DNA from 2 places in the Proteiniclasticum sp. C24MP genome. Region 2 is predicted to be linked to the other one. Evidence: riboswitches for the same ligand, from Rfam matches in the RefSeq annotation. Region 2 holds a riboswitch; the other holds the start of a gene.

Region 1 (4,449 bases), on a different contig from region 2:
ATGAAAAGGGCATCTCCATGATTTTCACCTCAATGAGACATTTTAAGCACTAGGAGGAAAAGGATGAAAATTCTAATCATTGGTGAAGGAGCCAGAGAACATGCCATTGCCCGTAAGCTTGCAGAGTCGGATCTGGTTACAGCAATCTATGTATCACCAGGGAACGGCGGCACGGAAAGACTCGGGAAATGCAGAAACATATCGAAAGGGACGCTTTCCGATTTGAGAGACTTTGCAAGAGACAACAACATCGACTATACTGTCGTGGGTCCGGAGGCGGATCTCATGGAAGGGATTGTAGATCTTTTTCATGAGGCAGATCTTAAAATCATTGGTCCGCACAGAAAAGCTGCGCTTCTCGAGGGGTCCAAAGCATACGCCAAGGACTTCATGATGAAATACGGCATAAAAACCGCGGAATACGAAGTTTTCACAGACTTCAAACTGGCAGAAGCCCACATCCGCCAAGCTGCTTACCCATTGGTCATCAAAGCGGATGGACTGGCCGCGGGAAAAGGGGTTGAAATCATAGAGACCTATGAAGACGCTCTGAAAACCCTTGAAGCCTATATGCTGGAAGAGAAATTCAAAGAAGCATCGAAAAAAGTCGTCATAGAAGAATACCTCACAGGAAAGGAGGCTTCCATCATCACGCTGTTTGATGGAAATTCCATTCTGTCCTTGAATTCCACCATGGACCACAAAAAGATCGGAGAAGGGGAAACAGGGCTCAATACCGGTGGTATGGGTTCTCTGACCCCTAATCCCTATTTTACGGAAGAGCTGGAAAAAGACTTCAGAAAGAACATTCTGGACAAGACCCTGGTGGGACTCCGAGCAGAACAGCTTCTGTTCAAAGGGATCATCTTCTTCGGGCTGATGCTTACGGAGAAAGGGACCTATCTTCTGGAGTACAATCTGAGATTCGGGGACCCGGAGACCCAGAGCCTTCTGGAGACCCTCGAGAGCGATCTGAACACTCTGTTTATGAAAACCCTGGACGGTACGCTTCAGGAAGAAGATGTGGTCTTATCATCCGACTGTGCGTTATGCGTGGTCCTTTCCGCTAAAGGCTATCCAAAGACCTGCGAAAAAGAGATCGATGTAAGCTCATTTTTCGATGCCGAAACAGATCAGGTCAGCGTGTTCTCCTACGCGAGCAAAGTGCTTCAGGAGAGAATTCTATCTAGCTCCGGCAGAGTGCTTTCGGTCGTATCCAGAGGGCAGAAGTCAGAATGCTTCAAAAACGTATATGATTTTCTTGATGAAAATCGCAATGAAAACCTTTATTACAGAAATGATATAGGGAGAATATAAGAATTTAAACCTTTACAAATATGACAATGATAAATATCATCCAGTGTTTATTGACATCTTTTCGAATCGTGTTACTATTTATATAACGAAATATTAATATTTTCTTATCTAGAGAGGTGGAGGGAAAGGCCCTGTGAAACCCGGCAACCAATACAGCATCTGCTGTATATGGTGCCAATTCCTGCAGCGTAAGCTGAAAGATGAGAATAAGCTTTTAGATTTCATTCGTCTAAGTTTATTCTTAGGCGAATTTTATTTTGCCGTTTTTGATGCTTGCATCAGAAAAAATTGTGAGGTGTAGTGATTGATCGAAATTAAAAATCTTGAAAAACAGTATGACAGTCAGGAAGTCATCAAAGACGTATCCTTCCGGATTGAGAAAGGTGAGATCTTCGGTATTGTAGGAAGAAGCGGAGTGGGTAAATCTACCCTGCTTCGATGCATCAATGCTCTGGAACCTTTCAACAAAGGAGATATCATCGTAGATGGTATCAGCATCGGTTCGCTCGACTCAGACGGGGTACGCAGACTCAGAAAAAAGGTATCCATGATCTTTCAGAATTTTAATCTTCTGAATCAGAAAACTGCACTGGAAAATGTGGCACTTCCTATGGAAATCTGGGGCTATGACAAAAAAACAATACAGACCCGGGCCAAGGAGCTGCTGAATCTTGTAGGTCTTTCAGACAAATACAAAAGCAAACCGCGTTCATTATCTGGAGGAGAAAAGCAGCGTGTAGCCATTGCAAGGGCCCTTGCACTGGATCCTGAATTTCTTCTCTGTGATGAAGCAACCTCAGCACTGGATCCCAACACCACCAAGGAAATCCTTGCTCTTCTGAAAAAAATCAACAGAGAGCTTGGGCTGACACTGGTTGTGGTGACGCACCAGATGGAAGTCGTAAAAGACATCTGCCAGAGAGTTGCGGTGATGGAAGGCGGAAAAGTGTCTGCCCTTGGAAAAGTGGAGGATCTGTTCCTGAATCCCGCTAAGAGCCTGAAAAAGCTCATCGGGGAAGATGAAATGGAAATTCTGCCAAAGGGAATCAATATCAGAATCTTTTTCACAAAAGATTACAGCAACCAGACCATCATCACGAATATGAGCAAGGACCTCAATGTGGACTTTTCCATTGTATGGGGCAAGCTTGAAAACTTCAGCGGCAATGTCCTGGGGAGTCTGGTAATCAACATAAATCCTCAAGACAAGGAAGACATCGTATCGTATCTTGTAGAAAAAGGTTTGAATGTGGAGGTGATACATAATGAATCTTAACGGCTATATAGAGGCGCTTTTAGAATCATTGCTTATGATCAGCGTTTCTGGAATCCTATCCATATTTTTCGGGTTTTTCATCGCAATCGTCTTGGTTTATACAAAGGAAAAAGGATTGAAACCAAAACCTTCCTTATATAATACACTGGACTTCTTCATCAATGTATTCAGAAGTTTCCCGTTTATTATTCTTATGTTTCTCCTCTTTCCGCTGTCAAGATTCATTGTAGGAACATCCATCGGCACCACCGCAGCCATCGTTCCGCTGACCATAGCTGCCACACCCTTTGCAGCCAGAATCATTGAAGGTTCGCTGGATACGGTGGATCCAGGAATCATTGAAGCGGCGAAGTCCTTTGGAGCAACCAATGCTCAGATCATTTTCAAAGTGATGCTCATTGAAGCTCTGCCGAATTTAGTACAGGGCATCACAAATATATTCATCAATATCGTAGGATACTCTGCCATGGCAGGAATCATCGGTGGTGGAGGACTTGGTGCAGTAGCCATAAACTACGGCTATTACAGGTGGGAAAACACCATCATGTTCATCGTCGTCATCATGATCTTTGCCGTTGTGCAGATCATTCAATCCATAGGCAACCAGATTTTCAAGCTGCTGTTAAGATAGACAGTGGTCAAAGGTTATCCTGACCCGATGAAGCTGTTTATATTTTAACAAATTGAACAAAATCAGAAAATAAGACAAAAAGTAAATCAGTACAGATCTGAAAAACAGATAATAAACAAAAGCGAGGGAATAAAAATGAAAAAAACATATAAATTACTTACTGCATCACTATTGGCACTGGGCATTCTTGCAGGGTGCAGCACCAGCGAAGAGGCTGATGAAAAGATCGTTGTCGGGGCTTCCGCTGTACCTCATGCAGAAATACTGGAAAATGTGAGAGAAGACCTGAAGGAACTTGGCTATGAACTGGAAGTCACCATATTCAATGACTATGTTCTTCCAAATAAGGCTCTTTCGGAAGGGCAGCTGGATGCCAATTACTTCCAGCATATTCCGTATCTGGAAGAGATGAACAGCAACGAAAATCTCGGGCTCACCTATACGGTCAGAGTTCACATCGAACCAATGGCATTATACTCCGATAAGATCACAGATCTGGAAGAACTGGCCGATGGAGCGACCATAGCCATTCCAAACGATGCTACCAACGGGTCCAGAGCATTGAAGCTTCTTGCGGAGAATGGCCTCATTTCACTGGCTGATTCGGAAATCGCATCCGTTCTTGACATCACGGAAAACCCGAAGAATCTTCAGTTCACAGAACTTGATGCTCCAGCACTGCCAAGAACACTCGTTGATGTGGATGCTGCGGTGATCAACACCAACTATGCCATCGAAGCAGATCTCAATCCTCTAGAGGATGCGCTTCTCATCGAGTCCGGTGATTCACCTTATGCCAATGTACTGGCTGTAAGAGAAGAGGACAAGGATTCTGAAAAGACAAAGGCACTGGACAAGGTTCTGAACAGTGAAAAGACGAAGTCCTTTATAGAAGAAAAATATGAAGGAACTATTTTCCCGGCATTTTAAACTGTACTAAAAAAGAACAGCATAAAACCAGGCACAATCAAAGAAATCAAAACAGTAAAAACCGTTGTATATCAACGGTTTTTACTTTAAACAACTATTGTTAATTTAATGACAAATATTGTTAATGAACGTTTACAATGTTATACTATATTGTGTATTTGTTATATTTTAGATTAAATTTAGGGGGATGTATATGAAACTGTTTTCAATATCCAAAGCAGTGCATGTGCCCAAGTTCAAAGAAGCTGAACATTTCAGTACAATCATAGATGTTGATGCTCCAAAGAACATGGTA
Region 2 (4,449 bases):
CTGCAAATAAGGTGAAAGGAATCAGAGCAGCACTGTGTCATGATACCTTCAGTGCTCACGCATCCAGAGAGCATAATAATGCGAACATCCTGACTATGGGTGAAAGAGTAATCGGTCAAGCCCTTGCATTGGATATTGTAGACACCTTTTTAGGTGCTGAATTCGAGGGCGGAAGACATCAGACACGTATTGATAAAATAACCAGATTAGAAGAGGAAAATGCAGAACTTGAGGAGGAAAATTAATGAGCAGAATAATTGAAATCAATCATCCGCTGGTATTACACAAGCTGGCCATCATCAGAGACAAGAATACAGGGTCCAAGGAATTCAGAGAAGTGGTGGAAGAAATCTCTACACTTATGGCTTATGAGGTGACAAGAGATCTTCCAATGGAAGATGTGGATATTGAGACCCCGGTGGCAGTTGCCCACTGTAAAATCATCACAGGTAAAAAACTGGCGATCGTGCCAATTCTAAGAGCCGGTATCGGAATGGTTGACGGAATGCTCAAGCTTGTTCCTGCAGCAAAAGTCGGACACATCGGACTTTACAGAGATGAGAGTACACTTCAGCCAGTGGAATACTTCTGCAAACTGCCAAAGGATATTGAAGAGAGAGAAGTTATTGTTGTGGATCCGATGCTTGCAACAGGCGGGTCTGCCATTGACGCGATTCATATGCTGAAGAAAAGAGGAGCGAAGAGCATTAAGTTCGTAGGTCTTGTGGCGGCTCCTGAAGGAATCAAAGCTTTATCGGAGAAGCATCCTGATGTTGATATCTTCATCGCGGCAATTGATGAAAAGCTGAACGAACACGGATATATCGTTCCAGGACTGGGAGACGCAGGAGACAGACTCTTTGGCACCAAGTAACAGGTATTTCAGTCAGTCTATTGGGAAATGATTCTATACCCGCCATGAACAGATTATTTCAGTTCATGGCGGGTGTTTTTTTCAGGAACTGAATGGAAATTTTAAGGACAACAGAATTGGAAAACAGATGCGGTGAAAAAGCTGAAATCATCAGACGGATTTGAAGTGTCAAGAGACTCAAGAGTTTTATGAAGTGGGTGTGGAAAGAGATCTCCCCTCTTCAATATGACAAAAAATATCAAATAAAAAAACGGGATTTATTTTAAGAAAAACCCTTGAAATATCATCGTCTAGGCTATATACTAGTCTTTGTCAGTTCATTTGCTGGTGTGGCTCAATGGTAGAGCAGCTGATTTGTAATCAGCAGGTTGATGGTTCGATTCCGTTCACCAGCTCCACATTTTCGGAGGAGTACCCAAGTGGCCAAAGGGGGCAGACTGTAAATCTGTTGCAAGTTGCTTCAGTGGTTCGAATCCACTCTCCTCCACCATTATCCTTGAAAAATATGAGCAAATGTTATTGACAAAACCCTAAGACTGTTGTACTATAAATAGGCAGTTGTACACTGATAGGGAGGAGTACCCAAGTGGCCAAAGGGGGCAGACTGTAAATCTGTTGCAAGTTGCTTCAGTGGTTCGAATCCACTCTCCTCCACCACAAAAGACACAATTGTTTCAATTGCTGTCTTTTTTTATGAAAAAAATTGAATACTCTTATCAAGAGAGGTGGAGGGAAAGGGCCCTATGAAACCCGGCAACCTGTAGAAATACGTGGTGCCAATTCCTGCAGCGAATACGCTGCAAGATAAGAGAGATGTAGAACTTACGACACCTCTTCTTATTGTGAAGAGGTTTTTTATTTGTCTGAAAAAAGGGAGGAAAAAAATGAAAAGACTATTTACTTCAGAATCTGTAACAGAAGGGCATCCGGATAAAATATGCGATCAGATTTCAGATGCCATCCTGGACAGTATCCTTGAACAGGATCCGAAAGCCAGAGTCGCCTGCGAAACTGCCGTGACCACTGGTATGGTCATGGTTATGGGGGAAATCACAACAGACTGCTACGTGGATATTCCGAAGGTAGTGAGAAAAACTGTCACTGAAATCGGATATGTCCGTGCCAAGTACGGTTTTGATGCTGAAACATGCGCTGTGCTTACTTCCATTGACGAACAGTCACCAGATATCGCTCAGGGAGTCAACGCATCTCTGGAGACACGTGAGGGGGACCATGATGCCATGCTTCAGACTGGAGCAGGAGATCAGGGGATGATGTTCGGTTTCGCCACCAACGAAACGGAAGATTATATGCCTATGCCCATCAATCTTGCTCAGAAACTGGCCAGAAGGCTTGCGGAAGTAAGAAAGAATGAGACACTCACCTATCTCAGACCGGATGGGAAAACCCAGGTGACCATAGAGTATGATGAGAATGACAAACCTGTAAGGGTTGAGGCGGTTGTTCTCTCTACGCAGCACAGTTCTGTAGTGACCCAGGAAGAAATCAGAAGAGACATCATTGAACATGTGATCATGGCAGTTGTGCCTGAAGAACTCATGGATGAGAACACCAAGATCTACGTGAATCCAACTGGGCAGTTTATTGTAGGAGGACCACAAGGAGATTCCGGACTTACCGGAAGAAAGATCATTGTGGATACCTATGGCGGTTATGGAAGACATGGAGGCGGAGCTTTCTCAGGAAAAGATCCAACAAAGGTTGACCGTTCTGCAGCTTATGCAGCGAGATGGGTGGCGAAGAACCTTGTGGCAGCAGGAGTTGCCGACAAGCTGGAAGTACAGCTGAGTTATGCCATAGGTGTTGCAAAGCCGATTTCCATTGAGGTATTCACATTTGGAACGGAAAAAGTATCTCATGAGCGCATTATAGAAGTCATTAGCAGGATATTCGACCTTAGACCAGGTGCAATCATCCGGGATCTGGATCTCCAGAAGCCGATCTATAGAAAGATTGCAGCTTATGGTCACTTCGGAAGAGATGACCTGGATCTGACATGGGAGAAGCTCAATAAAGTGGATGAAATCAGAAGTCTTTTGCCTGAACTGGCTTAACGCTGAAAGTCAGACGGAAAGACAGCATAATACCACGAAATAGAATAGAAAGCCTCAGTCACTCGAGTAAATCGAGATGGCTGAGGCTTTCTTCATGAATAATCATCAGACTGAATCAGTTTTTCATCTGGAGCAGGATATTGAAGTTGATGTAGTCGAAATCAAGCGTATCACTATCTGTTTTTCTTGCAGAGAGTTCTCTCAGGATGAGCTTGACGGAAACCCTGTCATTTTCCTTTAGGATGATGGAGTCTTCGTAGGCGATCTGAGCTTTTTGCATCTGATCTTCGTTTTCTCTGACGATTCTTTCGATGTCTTCTGACAGGTCTTCAGTCATGATCGGTTCCCCGTTCAATCGGACAATGAGATCTGTCACGTTATCCAGCTCGAGGGTGATTCCGTCGGTTTCTGCTGTTCTGGTATTGTAATTCACTGTGAATAGATAATCATATCCTTTAATGTCGATACCGGTCCGATCCATATCGGAACTTAAGTAGATGTATTCCATTTCCGGATATCTGTAGTAATCCTGTCTCTCGAACCCGAAAACGCTTTCGAAATCATTATACTCATAATCATCACCAAGATATTTGATCTTGCTGGGATCTCTTGAGTCAAAATAGCTCACGATGCTGGAGATGTTCTTCCGGTCTTCTTCAGACACATTGGTTCCCGGCTGTATGCTGCCGGACTGCAGCATGTCGTTCTTTTCCAGAAGCGCGGTGAATCTCTGATTCTGACTGAAACTGGATACACTGAATGCTGACAGCGGTCCCAGTATGGAAACCAGAGCGAAGATCGATAAGGTTACGGGAATGAAGATGTTGGTGAGTTTCTTTTTCACGATGAAGTAGACCATGATAAGCAGTACCCAGATGCCCAACAGTACCACGAAGTATCGGTTCTCAGTCACGCCATACTGTGCGATTCTTTTTCCGATGGATACGAACATCATAGCAAGTATTGGAAGAAGAATTCTCGGGAACCAGGTTCTGAAAATTTCGGCCAGTCTGTTTTCTTCAAGAATCGGGGTGATGAAGAAGATCACAGCTGCTGACACCACGGAGTACCATAATACAAGGTTCGATACCAGACCTCTAGGCCATTCCTGTGTCACGAGAATCTTAATGAAATACACATAGAGAATTCCGGTATAGATGGTAATCAGCGGAATGACGATATATAGTAGGAGAATCTTAAGCGCTTTGGAATAAGGGTAGCTTTCGAAGGATTCCTCCTTTTCGGGCAGTTTGGAGAGAAACATCAGTGCGCCGAAGATGAAAGTCACCATCAGGAAGAAATAGAAGAACCATTTCCCGTCGATGTCTGCATCAAATAAAGCGTTAATGGTGAATATGATGGCGGATATTCCGAAATAAAGCACACCGGAATAGAGGACAGTGATGAAGAATCCGTTGAAGATTCGGATGACGTAAGGTTCGTAGTTCCTGTTCTCCTTTAGTTTCAGTGTATAGAAAAGGGCTATGATGAGCGTAAGCA

Evidence for each region. Region 2 has a riboswitch for S-adenosylmethionine ahead of metK (methionine adenosyltransferase). Riboswitches for the same ligand answer to the same signal wherever they lie in the genome.
Region 1: it holds a riboswitch for S-adenosylmethionine, as region 2 does, so the genes downstream of both, ACHAL6_RS07780 (methionine ABC transporter ATP-binding protein) here and metK (methionine adenosyltransferase) in region 2, are expected to answer to the same signal.

Annotation. Positions count from the first base shown of each region.
Region 1 covers NZ_JBINJW010000008.1:38,968-43,416, reverse strand. Annotated here, with positions in the region: gene purH (bifunctional phosphoribosylaminoimidazolecarboxamide formyltransferase/IMP cyclohydrolase) at 1-53, shown strand, start outside; gene purD (phosphoribosylamine--glycine ligase) at 64-1,317, shown strand; SAM riboswitch class I at 1,419-1,524, shown strand; gene ACHAL6_RS07780 (methionine ABC transporter ATP-binding protein) at 1,622-2,593, shown strand; gene ACHAL6_RS07775 (methionine ABC transporter permease) at 2,583-3,224, shown strand; gene ACHAL6_RS07770 (MetQ/NlpA family ABC transporter substrate-binding protein) at 3,360-4,154, shown strand; gene ACHAL6_RS07765 (4Fe-4S dicluster domain-containing protein) at 4,348-4,449, shown strand, end outside.
Region 2 covers NZ_JBINJW010000012.1:15,252-19,700, reverse strand. Annotated here, with positions in the region: gene rpiB (ribose 5-phosphate isomerase B) at 1-245, shown strand, start outside; gene upp (uracil phosphoribosyltransferase) at 245-874, shown strand; tRNA gene ACHAL6_RS09470 (tRNA-Thr) at 1,198-1,272, shown strand; tRNA gene ACHAL6_RS09465 (tRNA-Tyr) at 1,280-1,364, shown strand; tRNA gene ACHAL6_RS09460 (tRNA-Tyr) at 1,447-1,531, shown strand; SAM riboswitch class I at 1,585-1,685, shown strand; gene metK (methionine adenosyltransferase) at 1,759-2,949, shown strand; gene ACHAL6_RS09450 (DUF4153 domain-containing protein) at 3,065-4,449, opposite strand, start outside.